3 regions of the Kitasatospora sp. NPDC018058 genome follow, and region 1 is predicted to be linked to each of the others. Evidence: riboswitches for the same ligand, from Rfam matches in the RefSeq annotation. Region 1 holds a riboswitch; each other region holds the start of a gene.
What was found. A riboswitch is a leader RNA that binds a small molecule or an ion and turns the genes downstream of it on or off. The one in region 1 is predicted to bind cyclic di-AMP.
Positions count from the first base shown of each region.

Region 2: another riboswitch for cyclic di-AMP. It lies ahead of ACH4E7_RS31045 (CAP domain-containing protein); the one in region 1 lies ahead of ACH4E7_RS07990 (NlpC/P60 family protein).
Region 3: another riboswitch for cyclic di-AMP. It lies ahead of ACH4E7_RS26440 (peptidoglycan DD-metalloendopeptidase family protein); the one in region 1 lies ahead of ACH4E7_RS07990 (NlpC/P60 family protein).

Region 1 covers NZ_JBIRFA010000004.1:258,688-268,402, reverse strand. Annotated here, with positions in the region: gene ACH4E7_RS08005 (glycosyltransferase 87 family protein) at 1-152, shown strand, start outside; gene ACH4E7_RS08000 (hypothetical protein) at 195-1,406, opposite strand; gene ACH4E7_RS07995 (NlpC/P60 family protein) at 1,412-2,458, opposite strand; gene ACH4E7_RS07990 (NlpC/P60 family protein) at 2,685-3,818, opposite strand; cyclic di-AMP (ydaO/yuaA leader) riboswitch at 3,829-3,982, opposite strand; gene ACH4E7_RS07985 (NlpC/P60 family protein) at 4,320-5,357, opposite strand; gene ACH4E7_RS07980 (NYN domain-containing protein) at 5,558-6,871, opposite strand; gene ACH4E7_RS07975 (hypothetical protein) at 7,183-7,446, opposite strand; gene ACH4E7_RS07970 (rhomboid family intramembrane serine protease) at 7,648-8,430, shown strand; gene ACH4E7_RS07965 (Lrp/AsnC ligand binding domain-containing protein) at 8,472-8,753, shown strand; gene ACH4E7_RS07960 (aminotransferase class V-fold PLP-dependent enzyme) at 8,757-9,715, opposite strand, start outside.
Region 2 covers NZ_JBIRFA010000027.1:109,451-119,165, reverse strand. Annotated here, with positions in the region: gene ACH4E7_RS31070 (ATP/GTP-binding protein) at 1-220, shown strand, start outside; gene ACH4E7_RS31065 (helix-turn-helix domain-containing protein) at 467-847, opposite strand; gene ACH4E7_RS31060 (replication/maintenance protein RepL) at 841-1,443, opposite strand; gene ACH4E7_RS31055 (VOC family protein) at 2,782-3,162, shown strand; gene ACH4E7_RS31050 (hypothetical protein) at 3,492-4,418, shown strand; cyclic di-AMP (ydaO/yuaA leader) riboswitch at 4,936-5,104, shown strand; gene ACH4E7_RS31045 (CAP domain-containing protein) at 5,107-6,024, shown strand; gene ACH4E7_RS31040 (hypothetical protein) at 6,170-6,442, shown strand; gene ACH4E7_RS31035 (CocE/NonD family hydrolase) at 6,872-8,527, shown strand; gene ACH4E7_RS31030 (ParA family protein) at 9,042-9,715, shown strand, end outside.
Region 3 covers NZ_JBIRFA010000019.1:116,069-125,783, reverse strand. Annotated here, with positions in the region: gene ACH4E7_RS26460 (MarR family transcriptional regulator) at 67-525, shown strand; gene ACH4E7_RS26455 (HelD family protein) at 548-2,698, opposite strand; gene purB (adenylosuccinate lyase) at 2,808-4,247, shown strand; gene ACH4E7_RS26445 (MFS transporter) at 4,273-5,808, opposite strand; cyclic di-AMP (ydaO/yuaA leader) riboswitch at 6,121-6,299, shown strand; gene ACH4E7_RS26440 (peptidoglycan DD-metalloendopeptidase family protein) at 6,302-7,288, shown strand; partial or broken gene ACH4E7_RS26435 (hypothetical protein) at 7,744-8,528, shown strand; gene ACH4E7_RS26430 (DUF2470 domain-containing protein) at 8,541-9,260, opposite strand.

The DNA.
Region 1 (9,715 bases):
TCTGGCGCTCCACCCGCGCCTCGGCCCTGCCGCCCACCGTGGTGCTGGAGGAGACCCCGGCGCTGCCGCCCGCCTCCTCCTACCCGGTCCGCCCCGGCATCGCGTACGAGCAGGACCTGCTGGACGGCATCGACCACCCGGCCGGCCGTTGACCCTCGGGCCCGGTCGGGCGCCGAGGGCCCGTCTCCCGGACGCTAGCCCTTCAGCGCCGACACCTCGGTCAGCCAGAGCGCGGTGAACTCGGCCGACCCGACGCCCAGCTCACCACGCAGCAGCCGGTCGATCCGGTGGTCCCGGTCCTCGCCCTGCCCGTCGCCCGCGCCGACCGCCCGGTAGAAGGCGACCAGCCGGTCGGGCCCCCAGCGGCGGGCGATCAGGTCACAGGCGAGCCAGGACTGTTCGTAGGCCTGGGCGATGCCGCTGGCGCCGGCGGTGAAGTCCCGGTCGGCGGGCAGCGCGGTGGGCGGCTTCCCGGCCGTGACGTCCCGGGTCAGCTCGGGGGCGATCTGCTGGGGGCGGCGGCCGGAGTCCCGGTAGGCCGTCCAGTCGGCGACGCCCTCGGAGAGCCACAGCGGGGTCCAGGCCCGGGTGTCGGCCCTGGTCGCGACGTGGGTGGCCTCGTGGGTGACCACCACCTGCCGGCCGAAGTCGCTGAGCCGCCCGAACGCGTCGGGGTTGACCACCACCCGGTCCGCCGGGGTGTGCCAGGGCGCGCCGGGGGCGGCCACGGTGACCGCCGCCATGCCCGTCCAGCCTGCTGGGTCGGCCTCCAGCAGCCGGGCGAACTGGGTCTCGTCGGCGGGCAGTTCGAGCAGCAGCCGACCGGGCCAGCCACCGCCCCAGACCGCGCTGACGGCCGGCACCGCCTTGTCCCCGACCGCCACCAGACCGGCCGGGTCGGGCCCTTCGGCCAGGCCTTGCACCAGGCAGTGCTCTCCGGGGGCGGTACGGGCGGGGCCGAGGTCCCACAGCGCCGGGGGCCCGCTCGCGGCCTCCTCCCGCTCGACCCGCCAGCCGCCCGCGTCCCGGACCAGCGCGATCCGGCGCGGGTACACCACCGGGTACTCGTCGTACCCGACGATCCGCACCGCCAGCTCGGCGGAGGCGGTCAGCCGGTCCGGCCCGTCGACCGCCGAAGACCCCTGATCGGACGACAGCACCAGGTTGCGGTAGAGCGCCTCGGCCCCCGTGAGCCCGGACCACGCGGGCAGTGAGCGCGCCCGCGCCGCCAGCAGCTGCGTCACCTCGGCGCGCTGGTCCGCCGCCCGCCCGGCGGGTGCCGGCGGGGCGGCCGGGGGCAGCGACAGCTGGGCCAGCCCGCCGGCCGCCAGCAGCAGCGCACCGCGCCGGGACAGCACGCAGCCGGCCGGGTCTATCAGGTGGGGCTCGGCCGGGCCGGAGGGCATCGCGCTCAGAGCCGGACCACCCCTGACACCGGCATCGCGTTGACGCTCTCGTACCGCACCTTGGCGCCCGGGTAGGGGGCGTGCACCATCACCCCGCCGCCGGCGTACATCCCGACGTGGTGCATGTCCCGGTAGAAGATCACCAGGTCTCCCGGCCGCGCTTCGGAGAGGCTGACCCGCTGCCCGGCGTACGCCTGGGCCTGCGAGGTGCGCGGCAGGGTCACTCCGGCCTGCCGCCAGCTGTAGTACATCAGACCGGAGCAGTCGAAGGCGCGGGGCCCGGCTGATCCGTAGACGTACGGCGAGCCGATCATCCGGACCGCGGCGGCCAGCGCGGCCGCCCCGCGCTCGGAGGCGGGCGGGGTGGTGCCGAGGTCCAGCCGGTCGGTGCCGCGGGTGGCACGCTGTTCGGCGTCCTTGGCGTCCTGGACGGCCATCCGGGCCCGCTCGGCCGCGCCCAGGCTGTCGAGCAGCTTCTGTGCCGTGGCCAGCCGCTGCCGGATCTGCTGCTTGTTCTCGGCCAGCGAGCGCCGGGCCTGGTCCAGCTCGGCGAGCTTGCCCGCGGTCTCGGTGCGGCGCTGGTCGAGCCGGCGCTGACGGCCGACCAGCTCGCGCAGGGTCTCCTGCTGCCGCTCGGCGGCCTGGCCGAAGGTGCGGGCCCGGGCGAGGTAGGACTCGGGGTCGCTGGAGAGCATCAGCTGGGCGGTCTGGGTCATCCCGCCGCCGCGGTACTCGGACCCCGCCACGGTCGCGAGGTCCCCCCGCAACTGGTTGAGCTGGTCCTGGGCGGCGGCCACCTCGCCCTGCAGGGTGGTGGTCTCGCCCTGGAGCCGCTTCTGCGCCTCCTGCGCGGCGTTGTACCTCTCGGACGCCTGCTCAGCCTCGTCGTACAGCTGCTCGACCTGTGCCTTGACGTCCTTGCGGTCGGGGGTGTCCGGCCCACCCGGAGCGGCTTGGGCACTGCCGCAGGTCGCCACGCCCAGGGCCGTGGTGGCGGCTGCGGTCAGTACCAGCGCACGGGCGAGCAGTCGGGAACGGCGATGCACGGGCATGGCGGCAGCGGCTCCAATCCTGCGGCGCGGCCCGCGGCCGCGCCCCAGCGGGCGGCCGTCGAGCGGGAGTCCGGTGGCAGACGTTAGCGAGTCCGGGCAAGCGAGTCCAAACCCCTCCCGACCCGAATATTTGACCACTAATCGGACATTCGCCCGAGCCGCCGGAAAAGCCGCAGGCCCGGCCCTCCGTGACGGAGGACCGGGCCCGGAACGGCCTGGGCGGGAATCAGACCCGCACGATGGAGGACAGCGGCATGTTGGAGACCGCCTCGTAGCGGACCGACGCACCCGGCTTGGGCGCGTGCAGCACCTGGCCGTTGCCCGCGTAGATGCCGACGTGGTGGGCGTCGCTGTAGAAGATCAGCAGGTCGCCGGGCTGGGCCTGGGAGATGTCCGAGCCGATCCGGGTGCCGGCGCCGGCCTGCTCCTGCGAGGTGCGCGGCAGCGACACGCCGACCTGGTTGAACGCCCAGACCATCAGGCCGGAGCAGTCGAAGGAGCTGGGGCCGGTGGCGCCCCAGACGTACGGGCTGCCGACCTTGCCGGCGGCGGCGGCCAGTGCGGCGGCACCGTGCGAGCTGCCGGGCGCGGCCGGCTTGACGACCGGCGAGGACGAGGAGCCCGAGCCGATGTCGGTGCGGCCGCTGTCGCGCGAGGCGCGGTCGGAGGCGGCCTGCTGCTGGGCGGCCTTCGCGGCGGCGTCGGCCTGGGCCTTGGCGTCGGCGGCGGCCTTCTCCTCGGCCTGGCGGATCGCCTGGCGCTCCTGCTCGGTCAGGGTGTTGAGCAGGTCCTGGGCGGCCTTCAGCTTGTTCTGGACCTCCTCCTTGGAGGCCTTCAGCTGCTGGGTGGTGGACTCCAGTTCGGCGAGCTTGCCCTGGGCCTCGGTGCGGTCCTGGTCGAGCTTGCGCTGCTGCTCCTGGAGCTGCTTCAGCTGGTTCTTCTGGGTGTCACCGGCCTGGTTCAGCGCACCGGCCTGGTTGAGGAAGTTGTCCGGCTTGGACGAGAGCATCAGCTGGACGGTCGGGGATATGCCGCCGTTGCGGTACTGCTCCCCGGCGATCTCGGCGAGCCCGCCCTGCAGGTCGGTCACCTGGGACTGCTGCCGGGCCACCTGGTCCTGCAGGCCGGAGACCTGCTTCTCCAGCGCCTGCTGCTTCTCCTGGGCGGCGTTGTACTTCTCGGTCGCCTGCTCGGCCTGCTCGTTGAGCTGGTCGACCTGCTCCTTGACCTGCTCCTTGGTCGGCTGCGGGTCGGCGTGCGCGCCGGACTGCGCGGAGAGGGCGACGGCTGCCGCGGCGACACCGGTCAGGATCGAGACACGGGCGCGGCTGGCGGGCTTGGGACGACGATGGGACGCCACGAAGGCGGACTCCTTCTTCCTACGGCCGCCTACCGGGTGAGCTGACGGGTTCGGGCCGGAAGCATGCCCTACGACGCCTCACGGCCGTTCCACCGGCCGACCTGGCGCCGATTCACCCCGGAGGAACGTGGTTCCCCGGCTCCGCTCCGCAGCGCCCCCGACCACTGGGCTCCCCTGTCGGACAGTCGCTTCGACCTGCCCCGCTGTTTCGCGAACTCGACGGAAACCACCGCCGCCACCCCGGCTGGGTGATCGACACTGCGGTGGTTCGGGGCACGACCCTAGTAACTGAACCGTGATCCGTTCAAATCCTTGTCAGAAAAAAGACGGAAGATTACCCATGTTCTTTTGTGAAAATGACTGATGGTGATCACTGCTGCACACAAAGCTGATCGGTTCTCACCAGTCGGACACTGCACCCGCAAACCCGAAGCGCCACCCCCGATAGGAGGGTGGCGCGGATCACAGGGCCGGAGTCGGCCCCTCGGGCGTGTCGGGTCGTCAGACCCGGCGAATCGTGTTGATCGGCATCGCGTCGGCCTTCATCACCTTCACCACGTCCCCGGTGTGCGGCGCGTGGACCACCATGCCGTTGCCGATGTACATCCCGACGTGGTGCCGGTCGCTGCCGTAGATGACCAGGTCGCCCGGCTGAGCCTGGTCCAGCGAGGGCACCCGGGTGCCGACGTCGCCCTGCTCCTGCGAGGTCCGCGGCAGCGAGACGCCGGCCTGGGAGTACGACCAGACCATCAGACCCGAGCAGTCGAAGGTGTTCGGCCCGGTGGAGCCCCAGACGTACGGCGAGCCCTGCTTGCTCATCGCCTTGGCGACGGCCACGGCCGCGTAGCCGCTGGCCGGCGGCAGGCTGCTGAGGTCGACCCGGGCGCTGCCGCGCGAGGCGCGGTCGTCCTGCTGCTGCTGGGCCTTCAGCGCGGCGCGGTCCGCGGCGCTGAGCGAGTTCAGCAGGTCCTGGGCGGTCTTCAGCTTCGCGTTGACGTCCGCCTTGGCCTGGTTCAGGTCCTTGGTGGTGGAGTCCAGCGAGGCCAGCACGGCGGCGGCCTCGGCCTTCTCCTGGTCCAGCCGGCGCTGCTGGTCGAGCAGGCCCTTGAGCGCCTCGGTCTGGCTGGCGCTGGCCTGCTGGACGCTGGAGGCCTTCTCCAGGTAGCCGGACGGGTCGGAGGAGAGCATCAGCTGGACGGACGGGTCGACGCCGCCGGTGCGGTACTGCTCGCCCGCCACCTGGGCCAGGCCGGTCTGCAGCTGGCTCATCTGGTCCTGACTGCGGGCGACCTGGTCCTGCAGCTGGTCGGCCTGCTTGCGGAGCTGGTCGGCGCGCTCCTTGGCACCGTTGTACTTCTCCGCCGCCTGCTCCTGCTCCTCCTGGAGCTGGTCGATCTGAGCCTTGACGTCAGCCTTGCTCGGCTGCGGCGCGGCGTGCGCGGCCACCTGGGCGGAAAGGGCGACCGCGGTCGCAGCGGCAGCGGTGAGCACGGAGACCCGCGCGCGGCTCGGCTGCTTGGGACGGCGGTGGGAGGCCAAGGGACCGGCTCCTTCTTCCAACGGACTCACCTGTTCGGGTGAGATTCCGGAAAATAGGTTTGACGCCAGACCCTAGTGAAGATCTACCCGTTTTGCCACTCCCCCGAAGGCGTGAAGTCCGGTTCCCACGCTGACTTCACGGGATCCGCACAGCCTCGCAGAACGGGCGATGACCAGGGGTCGATCCGCCCGGACCGAGGTCAGGGCCGGGCCAGCCGGTTCAGCAGCAGCACCGAGGCCACCGGGCGCGCGCCCGCCTTGCGCACGCCCTCCGCCACCTCCCGGTCGGTGGACACCACCACCACCGGACGGCCCTGCGGCTCGGCACGCACCAGACGACGGATCAGCTCGTCCGCAGTCTCACCGGTCCGGCTGAACCGTACCCGAACCCCGCGCGGCGGCGCCATGATGACCGGAACGTCCAGGTCCTGCCCGTCGAACACACAGGTGACCTCCGCCTGGGTGCGCTGGGCCAGCATCGCCAACCCGCCCAGCAGCCGGATCCGCTGCTGCTCCAACGGCAGCGTCGGATAGCCGGTCTTGGTCACGTTGTAGCCGTCCACCACCAGGTGCACCTGCGGGATCGCCAGCAGCTGGTCCAGCAGTGCCGGGTCGTCCTCCGCCAGGCCGCGCCGGGCCACGTCGTGCGGTGAGGCCGCCCCCGGCACCACCGCCTCGACCAGGTCCGCCGGGCGGATCTGGGAGACCGGCAGCGCCAACTCCCGCTGCAGCCCCTGCGCCGACTGCAGCACGGTGTCCAGCAGCAGCCGCAGCCGCATGTCCTCGACGCTGCGCCCCTCGCGCGCCGAACGGCGGCCCTGCTCGGCGACGTTCTCCAGCTCGGACACCCGGTGCCGCAGCCGGCGTGCCTCGCTCTCGGCCGCGCCGCGCTCGCTCGCCGCGTGCGCCCTCGCGGCCTCCAGCTCCCGGGCCACCCGCCGGGTCTCGGCCTGTGCCCGCCGGGTGTCGCTCTCCAGCGAGCGCACCTTCTTGCGCAGCGACTCGGCCTCCCGCCGGACGCCCTCGAACTCCGCGCGCTGCCGGTCCAGGTCGGCCCGCGCGGCCGCCCGCACCTCGGCCAGCTCGGCCTGCAGCTTCTCCACCAGCCGGCCGGCCTCCGCGGCCGCGTCCTCGGCGCCGACCCGCTCGGCCTCCTCGCCGGCCTCGGTGACCAGTCGGCTCCAGCCGGCCGAGCGCACCAGGTAGGCGGCGGCTGCGACGTCCATCGGATCGGCGGCGCCGGGAACGGTGCCCGACTCCAGCGCCTTCACCAGATCCGGCTGGCCCAGCCGCAGCCGCTCCGCTATGCGCACCCGGAAGGCCGGCTCGGACTCCAGCGCCGCCGCCAGCGCCGTGGCCGCGTACTTGGCCCGGCGCGCGGGGGTGAACTTGACGTACTGACGCAGGCTCTGCGGCAGCTCCGTCGACGGCAGCCCGCCCAGCGCGTCCGAGGCCAGCCCGACCACGCGCCGACGCACCCCCTCGGGCAGCGGCCGGTCGAGCTTCTCGACCACACGCTCCGAAACGGCGTCCGGGGCTCCGGACTCACCGGACTCACCGGACTCGGCGGTCTCCGGGTCAACGCCCTCCGGGAGGGGGGCCTCGGACGGGGCCGCCTCGGCACCCGGCTCCGGTGTCGGCGCAGCGGGCTGAAGCCCCTGCGCTTCGGCGGGCTCCTTCGCTGCGTCCACCACGTCCTCGGCTCCGATCCTGGTCCAGCGGGTGCGGCCGCGGCCGCCCCTGTCGTCACGCTCCGTGCGTCTTGTCTGTATTGTCCCGTGCGGCGGACGGGCGCGTCGCGCACCGCCCACCGCACCGACGGGGGTCAGCCCTGCTCGGCGTGGGCCTCCGCGCCCTCGGCGCCCGGACGGGCCACCAGCTCGACCTGGTCCACCGCGTTGCACCAGCGGCAGCGCACCGACTCGATCGTCTCGCTGTGCACCTCGGTCTCCTCGACCTTGGACTCGCCGGCCAGGTCGAAGTGCAGGAACTCGGTCACCCGCGCGGTGCGGGTCACGTCGAAGCGGGTGAGGTTGCCGCACAGCGTGCAGCGCCAGCGCGTCTCGGCGGTCAGAGCGGGGACGGTCATCGGGGATCCTCTCGGCTGGTCCCTGGGTGGGCTAGGCGCTCCCCCCGGAGCCCCGGCGTCGGCGGCGGGAGGCGGGAATGCCCGCCCCAAGCCTATTGCCTGGGGCAACCACCACGACCACCGGTTACCGGAACCCGAGGGCTAGTCCACCTGCCGTAAACCGCCGTGTCACCTGCGGCGTCCGGAGGGATGCTTGGCCGCATGGCACTCGCGGCCCCCGACCACACCGACGCGCGGGACGGCCGCCCGACGGTGCCCGCCCCGGCGGTCACCTACGCCCTGATCGCGGTCAACACCCTGGTCTTCCTGCTCGGCCCGGCAGCCGGGCTCAACCCGCTGTACAGCAGGGGTCAGGCCCGCCTCTGTGCCGAACAGCGGTACGAGCAGCGCTGGGGGGCCGTCCCGGCCGAACTGCTGGCCGGACACCCGCTGACCGCCGAACAGCTGGCCGAGGCCCCCGACCCGGTCCCCGGCTGCCCGGCCGCCCCCACCCCCGGCAAGCACCCGGCGGTGTCCGCCCTCACCGGGCTCTTCCTGCACGCCGGCTGGCTGCACCTGCTGGGCAACCTGCTCTTCCTCTATGTCTTCGGCCCCACCGTCGAGCGTCGACTCGGCCGGGCCAGGTTCCTCCTCTTCTATCTGGCGGCCGGCAGCCTGGCCTCGTACGGCTTCGCGCTCGCCGAGGCGCACTCGGCGGGCTCCACCCGGGTCCTGATCGGCGCCTCGGGCGCGATCTCCGGCGTGCTCGGCGCCTATCTGCGCTTCCACCCCCGCGCCCGGGTGACCACCCTGGTCCCGCTGCTCCTCTTCCTCCCGCTGCGCTTCCCGGCCTGGCTGGTGCTCGGCCTCTGGTTCGCCCTGCAGTGGTGGTCGGTGCACTCGGCCGGGCCCGGGGTGGCCTACCTGGTCCACGTGATCGGCTTCTCGGCCGGCTTCCTCTACGCCTGCACCGTCGTCGGCCGCCCCCCGAGACGCCCCGGCTGAGGCCCGATACCCTGGCCGCACCCCACAAAGGAGCCCGAACAGTGATCACCGCCATCGTCCTGATCAAGACCAGTGTCGACCGCATCCCGGAGATCGCCGAGGCCATCGCTGCCATCGAGGGCGTCAGCGAGGTGTACTCGGTGACCGGCGGCTACGACCTGGTGGCGATGGTCCGGGTCCGCCGCCACGACGACCTGGCCGAGGTCATCCCGGGCCGGCTCAACAAGGTCCCGGGCGTGGCCCACACCGAGACCCAGATCGCCTTCCGCACCTACTCCCAGCACGACCTGGAAGCGGCTTTCGCCCTCGGCCTGGACGAGTAGGACTCACCCCTCGCGACGGCCCCTGTCGATCTGCACAGTGGCGACGCAACGGCCACCCTCGTTGCGGTAGTTCCAGGCCGCGCCGTCCGTGACCAGCTCGCGGACGGCGGTCAGGAAGCGCTCGATGTGCTCGTCCGGCGTCCCGGCGCCGAAGCTCACCCGGATCGCGTTCAGGCTGCGCTCGCCCGGCAGCGAGGGCTCGGGCGCCCCGCACTCGGAGACCGGACCGGGCGCGGCCCCGGACTCCTCCCCGAGCAGGGTGCGCACCAGCGGGTGGGCGCAGAACAGTCCGTCGCGAACCCCGATGCCGTACTCGGCGGACAGCGCGGCCGAGAAGTGCGAGCTGTTCCAGCCCTGGACGACGAAGGAGAGCACGCCCACCCGGGCGGCGCTCTGAATGTCACCGGTCGCGCCGAACAGGCTGAGCACCCTGACCTGCGGGATCTCCGCCAGCCCCGCCGTCAGCCGCTCGACCAGCTGCCGCTCCCGGGCCTCCAGCGCGTCGAAGCCGGCCTCGGTCAGCGCCCGACAGGCCGAGGCGATCGCGTAGGCGCCGATGACGTTCGGCGAGCCGGCCTCGTGCCGGGCCGGGCCGGTGTGCCACTGGACGGCCACCGAGCCGTCCACCTCCCGCGCCACCGTCCGGGTCGCCCCGCCGCCGGCCAGGTACGGGTCGGCCGCGTCCAGCCAGTCCGTCCGCCCGGCCAGCACCCCGGCGCCGAACGGCGCGTACAGCTTGTGACCGGAGAAGGCGATCCAGTCGACGTCCAGCTCGCGCACCGAGACCCGGTGGTGCGGGGCCAGCTGGGCGGCGTCCAGCACCACCCGGGCGCCGTGCCGGTGCGCGGTCGCGGTCAGTTCGGCGACCGGCCACAGCTCGCCGGTCACATTGGAGGCCCCGGTGACGCACAGCAGCTTCGGCCCCTCGGGCGCCCCCGCGAGTGCGGCGTCCAGCGCGGCCA
Region 2 (9,715 bases), on a different contig from region 1:
CGTCCTAGACGACGCCGGCTTGGACACCGCGATCCGCGACCTCGACCAGCTCACCCGCAGCCACGACTACGCCTACTACACCGACATCGCCCACTTCATGGCCGGCCGCCCCCTCCACTTCCCCTCCCCCGCACGCTGGCTCGACGGCCCCGAAGCCGTGCGCTCCCGCTGGCGCGCCCTCGTCACCACGCGGCAGGACCGCCTGCGCACCGCACGCTGAAGCGGCGTGGGGCCTACTGCTTGCCGCCCAGGCGGCGCAACGCCTGCAGAACCGCCGTCTGCCCGGCCACCAGGGTCTCCAGCACTCGGCCCTGCTTCGCCTGCCCCTCAGCTGTCCGCCGCCCAGCCTGACCCGCGCCGGACAACCCGTTGACCTGCGCGAACACGATCGGCCGGGACGAACTTGCCGGCCGATCCGGTCGCAGTAGCCGCTCACACCCGTCCCGGCCCGGCTGCGCCGGGACGGTCAGCCGACCGCGCGCAGCCTGGAGCGGCCAGCCTTGGGCGGGGCGGCCTGGTAGTCGGGGATGAGGATGGGGGGGACGCCTTCGCGGGCGGCGCGGGCCATGGCGGCCTGCATCTCGAGTTCGGAGCTGTAGCCGGCGATGGCGGGGTGGAGGCGGTAGCGGTAGCCCTTGCGCAGGACGAGGCCGCGCTCGACGAGGAGGGTCATCCCGCGGCTGACCACGGAGGGGAGGATCTGGAGTTCTTCGGCGATGTCCTGCTGGGTGAGGGGGACGACACCACCGGGGTTCTGCCGCTCGACCATGACGGACAGGACGTTCGTCGCGGTGGGGGTGAGTTCGAGGCGCCGCAGCATCCCGAACAGGTCGGTGACCATCAGCATGCTGTCGACTCCTTGTCCCCGTTCTGGACGGCTGCCAGCCCGATGATGTCAGGGAATCCGTTCTCGAGGGCGAGTGCCCGGAGTTCGGCGAGAAACGTCTGCTGCTCGTCCCCGTTGCCTTTGTACGCGATGAGGGGGTTGAGCTGCCAGACTCCCCGGCCGACGCTGCGGATGTAGTTGCGTGCGGCGAGGTGTTTGAGGGCGGGGCTGACGCTGGAGCGGCTGGTGCCGATCTCGTCGGCGATCTCGCGCTGGATGGCGTGGCAGACGCCTCGTTCGGCCCGGCCGACGATGTTCGACAGCACGGCGCACTGGAGCTTGGTCATCTCGCCGGACATGAGCGCCTGCGGGAGGACGTAGCGGGCGAAGTAGCGGCTGAGGAGGGCGTAGCCGTCGGAGCCGAGGACTTCGTGGGGGGCGCGGCGGTAGAACTTGGTGCGGGCTTCGTAGACGCCGTTCGGGAGGTGGCCGGCGTAGCCGCGGACGATCTCGGCGGCGAGGTCGCGCTGGTGCTGGGGGCCGGCGGGCTGGAGTCTCGGCTGGCGGGTCCGCCCGGGTGCCTGCCTGCGGGTGCTGTCGCGCTCTGCCTGTGCCAAGACCGTGATCCTTTGCTCGTGTCGGCAGCAGGCTACACGTCCTTCGCAATGGTGCGAAGCATTCTGCGCGCGAGTGCGAAACACGTGTCGTGGGCGTGGTCGGGACTCTCGGCGGCCGGTTCGTCTGGCCAGGTCCGGCGATCACGCGGGAGGTCCCGGGTGTCGGCGCACACCAACCCCAATGTTTCGCAGCATTGCGAAACATTGGGCCCGAATGTCGGCGTTCCGTGACACAGAAACGACCCAAGTGTCGGCGCAGCTAGACCTTTGATTTTCCAAGTTCGCAGGTCAGAGGCGGGATCGGCCAGCTGTCCTCTTACATAAAAAAGGCCCGCCACCGCTCCTACCGCAGGCTGCCGGCGAGGCATGGTTCCGGCGCGCCACGCCTCGCCTCGCCTCGCCTCGCTGAAGAAGCTTCCCTCCCACCCACGCGGGCAGTCCCCCGCCCACATGTGGTGCGCTCCCGCCAGGCCGTTGAACAGCAACCGACGCATGGTCACCCCTGGCATGCCCTCGCCGTATGCAGCCCGAAGCGGAGGACACTTGCAGGTGGCGACTTCAGCACCACACGACTTCCAAATCCGTCGCCTCGGCCACCCCCACACGGCCGCGGCGCTGGACACCATGCGGTCCGCCACCAATCGCACGGGTCTGGCCCCGCAAGGTGTCGGCGGTAGGTCCGTGGCTCGGGAACCATCTTCTGCGCTTCCACACCCACCCCGGATGTCCCCCGCGCAGATGGCGGAGCCCGGAAGAGCACAGACGCAGCCGATGATGCAGGCAGCACGGCCTGTTCCTGGTCATGGGGCTCGACCAGGACCACGCGGCCGCCCAAGCCCGTGCTCGGGGAAGGCCCACCTGAGCCCATGCAGCGTCCCGACCTACCGGACGTGCTGCCGTCCTGACGCGCGCGGCGCGCCCGGTAGGGGTTCCGGGCGATGAAGCCGGCGGTTCGCAACGGAGACGGGCCGAGCCGACCGTCCGGCGAACGTGAGTCGTAGCGTGGAGGGAGCGGGTCCACGCAACGGGTCGACGCCCATGCCCGAAAGGGGGTTCCTGCGATGAAGACCGCCGCCACCGGCCCCGGTCACCTCGCCCTGGACCACCCCTTCCGTCGGGGGGGGGGGGGGGGAGGCCACCGTCGCGCTGTTCCTCGGCGGCATCGACGCCGCCGTCGCCCTGAGCCTTTGACCTCCGCTCCCCGCCCCGTGGCCCGAGGCTGCGAGAGGCGGGGATTGCCCGCCCGATTCGCCCGGCACCGGTACCGGCGCCCGACCGTCCCGGCCGGCGGATGGAAGAGCATTTCGCCCCGGGGGCCGTGTTGGAGGCATCCCCATCATGTCCGTACAGCTGAACCACACCATCGTCTTCGCCCGTGACCGCCAGGAGTCCGCCGAGTTCCTGGCCGGCCTGCTGGGTCTCGAACTCGGCGAGCCCTGGGGCCCGTTCCTACCGCTGGTGCTCGCGAACGGGGTCACACTGGACTTCGCCACCGGGCCCGATCAGTTCACCCCGCAGCACTACGCGTTCCTGATCTCGGAGCGGGAGTTCGACGAGCTCTTCGCCCGCCTGCAGGAGGGCGGCATCAGCTACTGGGCCGACCCGAGGTTCGCGCGGCCCAGCGAGATCAACCACAACGACGGTGGCCGCGGCGTCTACTTCCGGGATCCGTCCGGGCACGGCATGGAGGCCATCACCGTTCCGTACGGCGGCTTCTGACGCGTCGGCACGCCGACCGTTCGGGCGAAGGGTTCCGTCCGGGCCGTCGGCGTCCCGGTGGACGAGGTCGGAACTTCCTGTGGGGCCTCGGCGATCCGAGGACGCCGGCGGCGGTTCTGCGCCGACGCGGCGGCTTGGGCCGTCTCGTCCGCAACACAGCGACGCACCGTCCGAAGTGGCGCCGTATCACCCGCACGTCCGGCACCGCAGCCGGTACGCCACCAACGCCGCCATGTTTGACCAGGTCGACGAGCGCAATCGCTGAACCATATGCCCCTTTGTGGCGTCTTCTGCCCCAGTACCCATCCTGATCAAGGAGATCCCCCACCGTGAAGGTCCACCCCGTTACCGCCCTGTTCCCGATGCTCAGCCCCGACGAACTCCTCGACCTCGCCCAGGACATCGAGAGCAACGGCTTGACCGAGCCCGTCATCCTGGACGCCGACGGCGTCCTCCTGGACGGCCGCGGGCGACTCGCCGCCTGCGAATTGGCCGACGTCGAACCCCGCTTCACCACCTATCAGGGCGACGATCCGGTCTGCCTGATCGTGTCCGCCAACCGCCACCACCCGAACACCACCGCGAGCCAGCACGCCATGATCGCCGCGATGGCACGCTCACTCTCCCCGGGCTCACTCCCGTCCGACACCGCCCGCCACGGCATCAACGTCACCCGGCTGTCCATCGCCACCACCGTGCTCGAACACGCCCCCGACCTCGCCGAACAGGTCCGCACCGGCACCCTCGCCCTCAACGCCGCCTACACCGCCGTCCGCAGACGCAAGGCCGACGCCAAGGCCCTCCTCGCCCAGCACGCACGACTGCGCCGGGACGCCCCCGACCTCGCCGAGCAGGTCATCGCCGGCCACCTCGCCCTCACCGACGCCACCGTGGCCCTCGACGCCCGACAGGAGGAGGAACACCTGCGCCGGCGCGTCGAGGAGATCGACGCCATCCGGCTCGCCGACGGCGACACCACGCCGGCCTTCGCCCGGACCGCCGAAGCGGGCGATGTCGACTGGCGCGACGCCCATCAGAGAGCCGAGCAGTACCTCGCCCAGCGCCACGACGCCATCCGCCACGTCCAGCACAGCCTGGCCGGCATCGCGGAACTCTGGAGCGCCGTCCAGGACCTCGCCCACCACCCCCGGAGCCCCTACGCCCGGGAGATCCTCAAGGGCCTCACCGGCCCGGCGCGCACCCTCGCCAACCGCCTCATCGCTCTCGAGACCGGTTGCGCGACAGGCGCGGCCTAACCCGCACCCCGCCGCCGCTACGGCTGAGACAGCGGTCCGGAAGTCTTCTGCGGCGGCGGCGAAACAACCCGCCGCCGCTGTCTGTGCACACTCCAACGCGCTCCGCCGGCACCCCGGGCGCTACACCCCGTAGACGACGGTGATGCGGTCGCCGGTGTCGGAGGCCGGGTCGGTGCGGGCGGTGGAGTCGTCGGCCTCGGGATTCCTCGAACTCGAGCGCGGCCGCACGCACGGGCCGGTCGTCGACTGACGCGAGCCGGCTGCCTCGTCCGCCTCCGCCTCTCCGGGGCGGCGGCCGTCACGACCGGCATCGACGGCCGGGGAAGCTGTCCGATTAGGGTATATATGCGGCGGTATATCAGCGAATATGTCTTTCCATCAGATTTCGCCGGATGTCGGTGTGATATGCACGATACGAACTTGTGTCTCCCGGGTCGATCTGCCTAGCGTTCAGGCTGTTCGCACCTGCGGACCCTGCCGCCGGGACGCCGAGTCCTGTCCACCGGTCGGCCGGACGTCGAGCAGTGCACCGGGCAGGAGCGGGGGAACCAGGTAGTTCGCCGCGCCCTGCTCGGCCCGTTCGCGGGCGAGACGGGTGTGGCTAGGGGTGAAGCCGCCGCGTGCGGCCGGGCTACCTCACGGCCCGAACCCGACAGCTCACCTCGCAGGCGTCGCAGAGGGACGCCCCATGCTGACTTCAGGTACCGGCCGGCATCGCCGTGCGCGCCGGAGACACACCCCGCGTCTGGCCGCCACCGCCGGGATCGCCGGCGCCGGCCTTATGCTGCCGCTGCTGAGCGCGAGCGGAGCCTCCGCCGCGCCCGGCTACACCCACGCGAGCCACGCCGGGTGGCAGGAGCACCACCAGCACCGGCACCAGAGCGACTCCGATGGCCAGCACCGCCACCAAGCCGGCCCGCCCTCCACTCCGACCTCCACTCCGACCTCGCCCGAAGCCTCGCAGGCCGCGCCGTCGCCGTCCGCCCCGGCCTCCCCCGCCCCGGAATCCGCGACCGCGCGCCCCGGTGGCGAGTCCCAGGGCTCCCACTCGGCGCGGCCCTCCGCTCCGGCTCCGACCCCGGCGTCCCACACGTCCGCGCCGTCGTCCCCGTCCGCCCCGGCCACGCACGCCCCCGCCCCCGCGGCCACACCCACCACCCCGGCCGCGCAGACCGGTTCGAGCTCGGACGCCGTGCGGCAGGTCCTCAATCTGATCAACCAGGCGCGGGCCGCCCAGGGTCTGCCCGCCTACACCATCACGTCGGGGCTGACCAGCAGCGCCGAGGCCCACGATCAGACGATGGCCGACGGCTGTGGTATGTCCCACCAGTGCCCGGGCGAGGCCGAGTTGGGGGCGCGGGAGACGGCCGCGGGCGTCCAGTGGAACGCCGCCGGGGAGAACATAGGCTACGGCAACGGGGTCTCCACCTCGGCCCAGGACATCGCCGCCATGGCGGTGAGCCTGACCCAGGACATGCTGAACGAGACGCCGCCGAACGACGGCCACCGCAAGAACATCCTCAGCAGCGAGTTCACCCACATCGGCATCGCCGTCCACCGGGATGCCAGTGGAACCGTCTGGCTCACCCAGGACTTCTCCAACTGACCCGTCCGTCAAGGACGTGAGCCGAGGCCGGCCCGACCCCGTTTCGGGCGGGTCGGCCGCCTCCGTCCCGCGGGCACCCGGCCCGTGGGACGGAGGCGGCCGGAGGATCGGCCGGCGGACACCGTCCAAGCCGCTGACCCCGGACGTGACCGCCTGGTCCGATGGCGGCGGCAAGGTCACCGCGGCCCGCCGCCCGCTGCACGGCACCGACCCGGTCGCCCGCTGGATGCCCGGCGTCCTTGCCAAGCCCGAACCACTGGGCATGGCACGGGAGTCGGCAGTCATCAGCGGCGAGGAAGGCATCCTGTTCACCATGGGCGGATGCTCGGTCGGCGCGCTCACCTACGACATCGCCGATGGTCGCATCCAGAACCTCCGCTTCCAGGTCAACCCTGACAAGCTCACCGGCCTCGTCTGACCGCACGGGAGGCCGGTACCTGGCACGACAGCGGGCCGTACCGATGTCTCAGAACGAGCTGAGCTGTGGGTCCTGCGCTCGGCGATCTCGGCGTTCGGCGAGGGTCCGGCTGCTGGTGGCGGCCGCGGTGCGGGCGGCAGCCCCGTCCTAGGACCGGGCTGCCACGTGATCAACGTCGTGCTGCTCCCGGCCGACGGTCATGGTCTTGCCGTGCCGGTGGCGGCCAGCGATTCTGGGCCGATGCCAGGGCAGCAGCGTGCCGAACCCCGCGCCCGAACCCGGCCGGGACCTCTCCGATCAATGATCTTGTGGCAGATCGAGGCGATGGCGTTACTGGCCGGTAATTTGGCTGATCACCACCTCCCCTGAGGGTCCGTCAGATCGCTACGCTCCGGCAATCGATCGGTTCGAGCACAGATGGAGCGCGTGATGGAACGACCCACCCCCAGCCGTGGACGCCGGACGGCGAGTGCCGTCCTCGCGGCGACGCTCGCCCTCGGCGGGGCCGCCGTCGCACAGCCCGCCGTCGCACAGCCCGCCGTCGCGGACTCGCCGCTCGCGGCCGCGGTGGGTGTCGGGTCGTTCCGCCTGGCCGACGTCCCGATGAAGGACGGCGTCGTCCTCAAGGCCGACGTGTTCACCCCGGCCCCCGGGACGCCGGGAGCCGATCCGCAGGGGCGCTACCCGTTGGTGGTGCAGCCGGCCAGCTGGGGGCAGAACGACCTGGAGTACGTCGCCCAGGGCCGTGCGCTCGCCGCCGACGGGTACGTCGTCGTCACCTACACGGTGCGGGGTTTCTGGGGCTCCGGCGGGAAGGTCGATGTCGCCGGGCCCAAGGACGTCGCGGACATCTCCACGGTGATCGACTGGGCGCTCGCGCACACCCCGGCCGACCCGGACCGGGTCGGCATGGTGGGGCTCTCGCTGGGCGGCGGGCTGACCCTGCTCGGCGCCGCCTTCGATCCGCGGATCAAGGCCGTCGCCTCGCTCAGCGGCTGGGCCGACCTCACCGACTCGCTCTACAGCGGGCAGACCCGGCATCTGCAGGCCGCGGCCGTGCTCGCCGGCATCCAGGCCCCGACCGGCCGCAAGAGCCCCGAGTTCGCACGGGTGCTTGACGACCTCTTCGCCGACCGTGACCTGCCCGAGGTCATCGGCTGGGCGGACACCCGCTCCCCGGCTCGCTACCTGGACCGGATCAACGCGAACGGCACCGCCGTGCTGATGGCCAACGCCTGGGGCGACAGCTTCTTCAACCCCAGCCAGGTCACCGACTTCTACCAGCGGCTGACCGTGCCCAAGCGCCTCGAACTGCGCCCGGGCGACCACGCGAGCCAGGAATTCACAGGACTGCTCGGACTGGACAACGCCACCTGGAACAGCGCGCGCTCGTGGCTCGACCAGTACGTCAAGGGAGCCCCGGCCCCGGACACCCGACCGCAGCCGGTCCACCTGGAGGTCCGGCCCTCCGGCGCGCCCGAGAGCCACGCCGACTGGCGGTCCGTCAGCTCCCGCACCGAGCACCTCACGGTCGGCGCCGAGACCCTCGCTGCCGACACCTCCGGCGACCCGGCCTCCGCGAACTGGCGGACCACCGTGCTCGGCGGCATCCCCTCCGGTGCGAGCGGCGGCGTCGCCCTGCTGTCCGGGATGGTCGACCAGGCGGTGCACCAGCCGCCGACCGTGGTCGTCCCCCTGTTGGCCCGTTCGGCCGCCGTCGTCCGGCAGTCGAGGCCCTACCCGCAGGGCCTGTCGCTGCGCGGCGTCGCCCGGGTGCACACGACGGTCACCGCGACGGCCCCGCAGGGCACGGTCGTCGCCTACCTCTACGACGTGGACGCGCTCGGCGTCGGCCGGCTGATCTCGCACGCGCCGCAGAGCTGGTCCGGGCGGACGCCCGAGCAGCCGTTCCCACTGGACGTCCCGCTCTTCGCCACGGCCTACGACCTGCCGGCGGGCCACCGCCTGGCGCTGGTGCTGGGCACCCGCGACGCCCTGTACGGCGGGCAGACTCCGCTCGGCTCCCGGGTGACCTTCGGCTCGACCACGGCCGACCCGGCCGATCTGGCGCTGCCGGTGCGCTGATCGTCCGGCCGCTGCCGGGAACCCCCGAGAGCGTGCGGGCCCAGGAGACTCCTGGGCCCGTGGGGTCCCAGCGGCGAACGGCCGTCCGGCCCTGAGGCCGTGGAGCCACCGACCGGCGAGGAGCGGTTCGAGGAGGAAGAGCGCGCCAAGCGCATCGTCCAGCGGGACACGCTCACGATGTTGTCCGCGGACAACATCCCCGCCCCGGCCGCGCGGCCCGTCGTGGCCGAGCCGTCGCGGGCCGCCGTGTTGTCCGCGGACAACACGGCGCACGAGACCGGGCCGGGCGGGGGAGTAGCGTCGGCCGCGGTCGCCGCTTCGGAGCCGGAGATGTTGTCCGCGGACAACATGAGAGGGAACGTCGGTTGCGACGGGCCGCTCCGGCGGGCTGGAGATGTTGTCCGCGGACAACATCGATCGGCAGGCCGACACAGCCGGTGGATATGGACGGAAGGTCTGAATTGCTCTGTGTCGCGTGTGCTGACATCGGGCCAGCGGTTAGTAAACTCCCCTCATGACCGCACCAGCCATGCCCGATGACCGGGACAAGGTAGTTACCAAACTCCCCCAGCAGTTGCGGCGGGAGCTGAAGATCCGCGCCGCGACCGTCAACATCTCGATCCAGGACGCCGTCACCCAGGGCATCCAGGCATGGCGGGAGGCCGACCACCCGCTCGACCTGATCGACACCGCCCGGTCGGACTCGTTCTCCACCTACGTCCCCTCGGCGCTGTACAAGGCCTTCCGCGCGGACTGCTCGGACCGCAGGCTCAACTTCAACCAGGGCCTCGCCCAGGCGATCCGGCTCTGGCTGGACGCGAACCCGCTTCCCCACCGCAGCCGGCCGCAGACCGGAGCCCGGCGCGTGGCGTTCGGCAACCAGAAGGGCGGTGTCGGCAAGACCGCCATGTCCGCCGGTGTCGGCCAGGCCCTCGCGGAGATGGGCTACCGGGTGTGCCTGGTCGACTTCGACCCCCAGGGCCACCTCACCAAGCAGTTCGGCCACGACCACCTCCCGATCAAGGGCGACAGCCTCGTCAAGAACATGTGCGGCGAACGGCAGGCCGACCTGCGCGAGCTGCTCATCGAGATCCCGGGGGAGACGTTCGGCGACCGCCTGCACCTCCTGCCGGCCTGCACCGACGGCTTCCTGCTCGACGCCAAGCTCGTCTCCTCCCGCGACATCCG
Region 3 (9,715 bases), on a different contig from region 1:
CGGCTCGCCGACGGTTGCCGTGGTCAAAGCTTGAGTTACTGAAGCACTCGGTCGTACGCTGGCCCCATGGGTTCGACCTCGACGACGACCGTACCGACCAACGCCGAGCTGATGGAGGCGTTGGCCGCCGTCGGCGCCGCGTATTTCCAGGACTTCGCGGCGGCCGCGGCCCGGCACGGGCTCTCCTCCTCGCAGGCGAAGGCGCTGGGCGCGGTCCAGGAACCGGTGCCGATGCGGGCGCTGGCCGGGCGGCTGGGCTGCGACGCGTCGAACGTGACCGGGATAGTGGACCGGCTGGAGTCGCTGGGTCTGGCCAACCGTGAGGCGGCGGCCGGTGACCGCCGGGTGAAGATCGTGGTGATCACGGACGAGGGTCGGGAGATCCTGAACCGTATCCGGGGCGAGATGAGCCGCACCCACCAGGCCTTCGAGGCGATGACCGACGAGCAGCGGGTCGCCCTCCACTCGATCTGTGCGCAGGTCCTGCCGGTGCTGGCCGGCCGGACGGGCGGCGTGCAGCAGTAGCGGGCCGCCCGCCCGGCGCCGCTCAGGGCGTCTCGGGTGACAGCGCCTCGGCCAGCTCCGGCGGCAGCGGTCGGTGGTGCAGCAGGGTGAGCGTGCGGGTGGCACGGGTGAGCGCGACGTAGCGCTCCCGCGGGCTGAGGTCCGCGGGCTCGACCACCACGACGTGGTCGAACTCCAGGCCCTTGGCCGCCGTGACCGTCAGCGCGCCCAGCGCCGGTGCCAGCGCATCCGGCGCGATGACGCCCAAGGTGCCGCCCGGCATGGGCAGTTCGGCCAGCGCGGCGGCGAAGTCGCGGTCTTGGATGAGGACGGCGCGCGGCCGTTCGGTGCCCGGGCGGACGGACTCGGGCGGCTGCTGGTCGGGTGCGGCGGTGCGCAGTACGGCGGCGGCGAGGGCCATGATCGGCTCCGGCGTACGGTAGTTGACGGTGAGCCGCTCCTCGCGCCAGCGGCCGGGCAGGTGAGGGTCGAGCATCTCGGCCCAACTGCGGGCACCGGCGGGGGACCCGGTCTGGGCGAGGTCGCCGACGACGGTGAGCGAGTTGGTCGGGATGCGGCGCAGCACGGTGCGCCAGGCCATCGCGGAGAGCTCCTGCGCCTCGTCCACCACGACGTGGCCGTAGGCCCAGGTGCGGTCGGCGCCGGCTCGTTCGGCGGTGGAGCGGTACGGGCCGTCGTCCTGGAAGCGTTCGGCCAGTGCGGCGGCGTCGAGCAGGGCGTCGTCGGTCTGCCCGGTGATGGTCAACACGCCCTGGGCGAAGTCGAGTTCATCCGGGTCGTGGTCGGAATCGGGCTCGGTGGCCGAGTGGGGTCCGCCGAGCAGTTCGGCGGCCTCGTCCAACAGCGGGACATCCTCGACCGTCCAGGGGGAGTCGGCCGGGCGGAGCAGGGCGTCGGCGTGCTCGGGGGCGACCTCGGCGAGCAACTCCCGGTCGGTGAGCAGTCGTTGGAGCAGCTGCTGGGGGGTGAGGGCCGGCCAGAGCGGGTCGAGCGCGGCGTGGACGTCCTCGCGGGCCCACAGCTCGCGCGGGGCATAGTGCGCCTCCTCCTCGTCGTACGGGCGGCCGAGGGCGAGCGCCTGGGCGATGGCGAGGGCGTCCAGCAGGGTGCGCAGGTAGAACGCCCGGGCCCGGTTGTGCGGTACCCGCAGGCCGCGCGCGGCGTCCCGGGCCTCGGCGCAGGCGCGGGCGGAGACCCGCAACCCCTCGCCCAGGTCGAGGCCTTCGGCGGGGGCCGACTGGTGGGCGGCGACGGCACGGCGGAGCACCTCGGTCATCCAGGGTCCGCCCTTGGCGAAGGCGGCGGCGGGGGTGTCGCCGAGGGCCGTGGTGACGTCGGGGAACAGATCGCCGACCGTGCGCAGCACCACCTCGGTCTCGCCCAGGGCGGGCAGTACCTCCTCGATGTACCGGAGGAAGCCCGGGTTGGGGCCGATGACCAGCACGCCCCGGCGCTCCAGTGCGGCCCGGTGGGTGAACAGCAGGTAGGCGGCGCGGTGCAGTGCGGCGAGCGTCTTGCCGGTGCCGGGGCCGCCCTGGACGACCAGGGCGCCGGGCAGCGGGGAGCGGATCACCCGGTCCTGCTCGGCCTGGATGGTGGCGACGGCGGCGCCCATCCGGCCGGTGTGCTCGCGGGCGAGGGCGGCGAGCAGGGCGGCCTCGCCGACCAGGGTGCGCCGGCCGGACTCGTCCAGTGCGGCGAGGTCGAGCGCCTCGTCGTCCAGCCCGGTGAGGGTGCGGCCCGCGGTGTGCAGATGGCGGCGGCGCAGCACGGCACCCGGGTTGGCGGGGGTGGCGGTGTAGAACGGCCGGGCGGCGGGGGCGCGCCAGTCGAGCAGCAGCGGCTCGTAGCGCTCGTCGACCAGGCCGACGCGGCCGATGTAGTGGACGGTGCCGTCGCGCTGGTCGAGCCGGCCGAAGCAGAGGCCGCGCTCCACGGCGTCGAGTCGGGCGGCGCGCCGGGCGGCCTCGCGGGCGCGCACCTCACGTTCCAGCCGGGCCTGGTGGGTGCCGCCGGCGCCCGCGCCGTCGCGGGCGCCGTCCCGGGTGCGGCGGGCCTGCTCCCGGACGGTGTCCAGGCGGGCGTAGAGCCGGTCGAGGTGGACCTGTTCGGTGCGCAGCGCCTCGGCAAGGGCGCCGCTGGAGCTCCATGTACTCGCTGGCGTTCCGTTCATTGCTGTGGTATCCTTGCCGCGAGAAGTTTATTTGGTGTCACCTGACGGGCGTTCAATCGGCGCAGCCTACCCCATCCGCCGACGTCCGGCGTGACCTCGGCTGTTAGGCTTGCGAAGCGTGAGCGCGAAGCCCCAGATCCCCAATGTCCTGGCCTCCCGGTACGCCTCGGCGACCCTGGCCCAGCTGTGGTCCCCCGAGCACAAGGTGGTCCTTGAGCGCCACCTGTGGCTCGCCGTCCTGAAGGCCCAGCAGGACCTCGGTGTCGAGGTGCCGGCCAACGCCGTCGCCGACTACGAGCGGGTGATCGACCAGGTCGACCTCGGCTCGATCGCCGCCCGTGAGCGGATCACCCGCCACGATGTGAAGGCCCGGATCGAGGAGTTCAGCGACCTCGCCGGCCACGAGCAGATCCACAAGGGCATGACCTCCCGGGATCTGACCGAGAACGTCGAGCAGCTGCAGATCCGCCAGTCCCTGGAGCACGTGCGCGACCGCACGGTGGCCGTCCTGGTGCGCCTGGCCCGGCTCGCCGCCCAGCACTCCGAGCTGGTCATGGCCGGCCGCTCGCACAACGTGGCCGCGCAGGCCACCACGCTGGGCAAGCGCTTCGCGTCGATCGCCGACGAGCTGCTGGTCGCCTTCCGCCGTCTGGAGGAGCTGATCGCCCGCTACCCGCTGCGCGGGATCAAGGGCCCGGTCGGCACCGCCCAGGACATGCTGGACCTGCTCGGTGGCGACACCCAGAAGCTGGCCGAGCTGGAGCGCCGGGTCGCCGGCCACCTCGGCTTCGACAACGTGCTGACCAGCGTCGGCCAGGTCTACCCGCGCTCGCTGGACTTCGAGGTGCTCACCGCCCTCGTCCAGCTGGCCGCCGCGCCGTCCAGCCTGGCCAAGACCATCCGCCTGATGGCCGGTCACGAGCTGGTGACGGAGGGCTTCAAGGAGGGCCAGGTCGGCTCCTCCGCGATGCCGCACAAGATGAACACCCGCTCCTGCGAGCGCGTCAACGGCCTGGCCGTGATCCTGCGCGGCTACGCCTCGATGACCGGTGAGCTGGCCGGCGACCAGTGGAACGAGGGCGACGTCTCCTGCTCGGTGGTGCGCCGGGTCGCGCTGCCGGACGCCTTCTTCGCCTTCGACGGCCTGCTGGAGACCTTCCTGACCGTCCTGGACGAGTTCGGCGCCTTCCCGGCCGTGATCGAGGCCGAGCTGGACCGCTACCTGCCGTTCCTGGCCACCACCAAGGTGCTGATGGGCGCGGTGCGCGCGGGCGTCGGCCGGGAGACCGGGCACGAGGTCATCAAGGAGCACGCCGTCGCCTCCGCGCTGGCGATGCGCGCGGGCGCCCGCGAGAACGAGCTGCTGGACCGGCTGGCCGCCGACGAGCGGATCCCGCTGGACCGGGCCGCGCTGGACGCGCTGCTGGCCGACAGGCTGTCGTTCACCGGTGCGGCCGGGGCGCAGGTCGCCGAGGTGGTCCGCCAGGTGGAGACCGTCGCGGCGGCCTACCCGGAGGCGGCCAAGTACGCGCCGGCCGACATCCTCTAGGAGAGCGGCATTCCCTGACGATCGGTCAACTCTCCGAGGGCCCTGCCGCCGTTCCGGTGGCGGGGCCCTCGTGCGTCCGGGCGTGTCCGGGGTCGAGCGGCGGGGTGGTGGTGGCGCAGGGCCAGTCGCAGTTCGGCTCGGCCACCGGGTGCTCCTCGGGGGCGAGCACATTGCCCCGGACGGTGGCGAAGGCGATCAGCCCGCCGGCGGCCAGCAGACCCGCGCAGATCAGCATCGCGGTGTGGAAGGCGGAGTCCACCGAGGACGGCACCCGGTAGGCGTCGCCGCTCAGCCCGGCCAGCGCCGGGAGGGCGGCCACCGCGAGCAGGCCGGCCGCGCGGGCGGCGGCGTTGTTGACGCCGCTGGCGATGCCCGCGTGCCGTACCTCGACGGCGGCCAGAACCGTCGCGGTCAGCGGCGCGACCAGCAGGGTCATCCCGCTGCCCATCACGGCGACGGCGGGCAGCACGTCCGCCCCGTAGGAGGAGCCGGGGCCGATGCGCAGCATCAGCAGCACCCCGGTGGCGCACAGCAGCGGGCCGACCGTGAGCGGGATACGGGGGCCGATCCGCTTGCCGAGGCGCCCGGCGCGCGCCGAGAACGTCAGCATCAGCACGGTGATCGGCACCAGGGCGAAGCCCGAGGCCAGCGGGGAGAAGCCGGAGACGATCTGCAGCTGCACCACCAGCAGGAAGAACACCCCGCTGAAGGCCGCGTAGACGCAGAGGGTGACCAGGTTCACGGCGGTGAACAGCCGGGAGGAGAACAGCCCGAGCGGCAGCATCGGTTCGGGCGTGCGGCGCTCGACGGCGACGAAGGCGGCGCCGAGCAGCAGGCCGATCGCGCCGGTGAGCCAGACGGCGGGGGACAGACCCTCCCCGGCGGCGGTGAGCGCGTAGGTGATCGCGCCGAGGGTGAGCGCGGCGAGCAGTGCGCCGGGCACGTCGAAGCGGCCGGAGGCGGACTCGTCGCGGCTCTCCGGGACGTACCGGGAGGTCACGGCGACCACGGCGGCGGCCAGCGGCAGGTTCAGCAGGAAGATCCAGCGCCAGCCGGGGCCGTCCACCAGCCAGCCGCCGAGGAACGGGCCGACGGCGGCGGAGACCCCGCCGAGGCCGGACCACAGGCCCACCGCCGCCGAGCGGTCGTCAGGATGGAAGACCGCCTGGAGCATGGCGAGCGAGCCGGGGGTGAGCAGTGCCCCGCCGATGCCCTGGACGGCGCGGGCCACGATCAGCACTTCGATGTTCGGGGCGGCGGCGCAGGCCGCGGAGGCGGCGGCGAACCAGACCACGCCGATCAGGAAGACCCGGCGCCTTCCGTACCGGTCGCCGAGCGCGCCACCGAGCAGGATCAGGCCCGCCAGGGTGAGCAGATAGGCGTTCAGCGTCCATTGCAGGGACGCCAGGGAGGCGCCGAGGTCGGCGCCGATCCGGGGCAGGGCGACGTTCACCACGGTGCCGTCGAGCATCGCCATGCTGGAGCCGAGCACGGTTGCCAGGAGTACCCAGCGACCCTGCGCGGTGCCCAGGCGCAAGGTGCCGGCTGTTGAGGTGGCCACGGCCCGATCCTGCTCCCGGCGGGGCGTACGTGACAAGGGTCACCGCGTGGCGCGTCCGTGGCGAGCGGTGCGTGAGCGCACGGTCGCGCTGGGGCGTGGAGATCGGCACAGGGTCGTGGATCAGTGGCGCTCGGTGAATGGATTGTGTACGCACCGTGCGGCGGGTCATGCGGAGGGTCACCACCCTCCGGGGGGATGTCGCCGGTTCAAGAGATCGACATTGCTTCACCCGAACGGATGGGTTTTAGTTCAGCGACCGCCCGGCCAGCCCGGGTGGATCCACCGGGTGGAACGCCGAGTCCTGCCGCTGCCCGATGGTTCGAACTGAGCTCTGTACGGCAGGAGCGGGGGACCCACAGGTAAGTCGCCGGTCCGGAGTTCGCGCTTCTCAGCGCGAACGTCCAGGACCGGCTTGGGGTGAAGCCGCGCATGCGGCCGGGCAACTCCAGCCCGAACCCGACAGCTCACCTCGCAGGCGTCGGAGAGGAAATCCATGCCTGCTCAGGCCCGTCGTATCGCCCTGCCCCGCGCCGCCCGCTTCGGCATCGGCATCGCCGTCACCGGTGCCTCCTTCGCCCTGCCGCTCGTGACCGCGATGGGCGCCCAGGCGCACACCGCCCCGGGTGCGCCGGCCGCCTCGGTCGCGCAGCACACCGCCGCCGCGGAGGCCAAGCCGGCCGTTCCGGCCGCCGCGTTCGATAGCTACCGGGTCGTCAGCGGCGACACCCTGACCACGATCGCCGACGCCAAGCAGGTCGAGGGCGGCTGGCACGCGCTGTACGAGCGGAACCGCTCGGTGGTCGGCGCCAACCCGGACCTGATCTTCCCGGGCCAGCAGCTCTCGCTCGCGGCGGACGCCGCCAAGCCGGCAGCTCCGGCCGCCCCGGCCAAGCCGGCCGCCCCGGTCACCCAGAGCGCCGCCGCGGCCGCGGACACCCAGCTGCAGGTCAAGACCGAGGCCGCCAAGCCGGGCGCCCAGCTCCAGACCCAGGTGCAGAGCGCCGCCCCGGCCAAGCCGGCCGCCCCGGCCCCGGTCGCCCCGGCCAAGCCGGCCGCCCCGGTCGCCGCCACCTCCGGCTACGTCGCCCCGCTGGCCAACCCGGTGCTGGGCGAGGCGTACGGCGTGGCCGGCTCGATGTGGGCCTCCGGCCACCACACCGGCCAGGACTTCGTCGCCTCCACCGGCACCCCGCTGCGCGCGGTCGCCAACGGTGTCGTGGTGAAGGCCGGCAACGGCGGCGCCTACGGCAACGAGGTCGAGATCAAGCTCGCCGACGGCAAGTACGCGCAGTACGCGCACCTGTCGGTGATCGGCGTGAAGGTCGGTCAGACCGTCACCGTCGGCCAGCGGCTCGGCCTCTCCGGCGCCACCGGCAACGTGACCGGCCCGCACCTGCACTTCGAGATCCGTACCGGTCCGGAGTACGGCTCGGACATCAACCCGGTCGCCTACCTGCGGGCGCACGGCGTCGCGCTCTGACCCTGCGCTGACCGCGGGTTTCAGGAACCACCGCTGTTGCGGGGCGAATCGACCGCCCGGGATGGTCATGTCGGGTGACCGCTCGACCGGGTGATCGCCGCATCAGTGGACATGGGCGCGGGACACGCCCAAGGCCGGCCCGGCTTCGCGAGGATTCCTCGCGAAGCCGGGCCGGCCGCTGCCGTTTCCGGCTCCGGGCGTGTTCGAGCGGTCGAACCTGGCGTCAACTCCTGCTGCCTTTGGCGAGATTCGTCGTCTTTCGGGTGCGGCCCCGGTCGCGCGATGCTGTCGGGCAGTCACCGCCCAGCCCTTCTCCGGCGGGCGGACGGGTGTGGGCGGACGGGTGTGGGCGGACGAGGAGGCCGGATGGCGGTCGGGAGCGGGGATGCGGTCGGGGAGCGGGCCGGGTCGACCGGCTGAAGGCGGGCTCGGTGGGCCTGACGGGCGTGGTGTTCATGGCGATCGCCACCGCCGCACCGATCACCGCGATGACCGGGAACCTGCCGATCGTGATCGGGCAGGGCAACGGGGTCGGCGCGCCCGCCGCGTACATCGTGGCGACCGTGGTGCTCACGGTGTTCTCGGTCGGGTACGTGGCGATGGCCCGGCACATCACGGCGGCCGGGGCGTTCTACGGGTACGTCTCGCACGGGCTGGGCAGGGTCGCCGGGATGGCCTCCGGGCTGCTCGCGGTCATGGCGTACATCGTCTTCGAGGCCTCGACGCGATCGGGCGGGAGGGCTTCCTGCACCCGGCGCTCGGCCGCACCCACCCGCGGCACGGCTCGCCGTACGTCGCCTCGGTGGTGCAGTCGGTGATCGCGGCCGGGCTGGTGCTGGCGTTCCTGGCGGCGGGGATGGACCCGTACGTTCATCTGTACACGCTGTTGGCGCTGTTGGGGACGATGGCGATCCTCGTCGTGCAGACGCTCTGCTCCTTCGCGGTGGTCGGATACTTCCATGTGCGGGGCAGACACCCCGAGACCGCGCACTGGTGCCGGACGCTGGTCGCGCCGTTGGTGGGCGGGGTGGCGATGGCCGGGGTGGTGGCGCTGCTGGTGGTCAACGAGGACGCGGCGGCCGGGGCGGCTTCGGGCACCCTGCTGTTCCGGCTGATCCCGTACCTGGTGATCGGGGTGTTCCTGGGCTGGATCGGGCTGGCGCTGGCGATGCGGCGCTGGCGGCCGGAGCGGTACGCGCGGATGGGGCGGATCGTGCTGGAGGAGGCCGTGGAGCGCTGAGCCGGAGGCCGGTCAGCCCCGGTGGACCGGCAGGCCGAGTTCGGCGGCGGCCAGCAGCTCGTGCATCCGGTGGCCGAAGTCCTCGGTGTCGGCGGCGGGTTCGGGGAAGACCAGGCGGACGTCGCGGTGACCGTGTCGGTGGTCCAGGCGCAGCACCAGGCCGTAGCGGTCCAGGGCGAGCGGGCGGATGTCCGGATGCCCGGCGAGCAGGGCCGGGTCGAGCAGCCGGGTGAGCAGGTCGATGGCGTCGGCGTGCTCGTCGGCCAGGTGGGTGAGCAGCGCGGCCTCGTGCCGGGCCAGCGGGTCGGGGGCGACGAGGGCGAGATCGTCGGCGGTGAGCGCGCCGGTGCCGTACGGGGTGGCGAGGACGGCGTGGGCGACGTCCACGCGCAGGTGGACGCTGAGGCCGTCGTCGGCGAGGTGGGCCAGGTGCAGTCGGCCGGCCAGGGTGAGGCGGCCGCGGATCCGGTCGCGGACGGCGACCGGGGAGACGTCGGTGACGTCGACGACCACGGCCAGGCCTTCGGTGGCGCCGGCGGCGGCCGCGGTGAGCGGGGCGTCCAGCGGGGCGCGCAGGCGCAGCCGGGAGCCGTGCACGGAGACCGGGGTGTCCAGGTCGTGGTGCTCGCCGAGGGCGCGGACGGTGAGCGAGGAGGTCGTGCTGAGCAGGCTGTGGACCCGTTCGGCGGTGGTGGGCTCGGGCACCTCGGCGTCGCCGCTGCGCTCGCTCATGCGCCCACCTCTTCCCCAGCCTCCGGCCGGGGGTACCCCCACCGCTCGGCAGGGGCGTTCGCCCACGCGCACCTTTGATGGATTCGCTCGCTGCGATCGCTCATGAACGGACCTCCCGATAGTTAGGTGAGCCTAACCTAATGTTCGTGTCGGGGTGTGGCAAGTGGGCCGCCCGGGCGGCTCGGGTGATGGCGGCCCGGGCGGCCTACCCCGCGCCGGATGTGACGGATCATCTGGATCGGTGTGCGCGGGGACTGACGTGGTGCCGCCGGAGGCGGTCGTGGCGAGGTGCTGGGCGGAGATCACCCGGTGGGCCGGGGTTTTCACGGAGGCGTCGGCGTCGTAGCGTGGCGGCCGGGATCGGACGAGAATCGTCGGCACCCGGCTCGGCCCGGGCGAGCCCGACCCCTCGGCCCCGGCCCGTACGGCCCCCGGACCCGGTAGGAGGACCCACC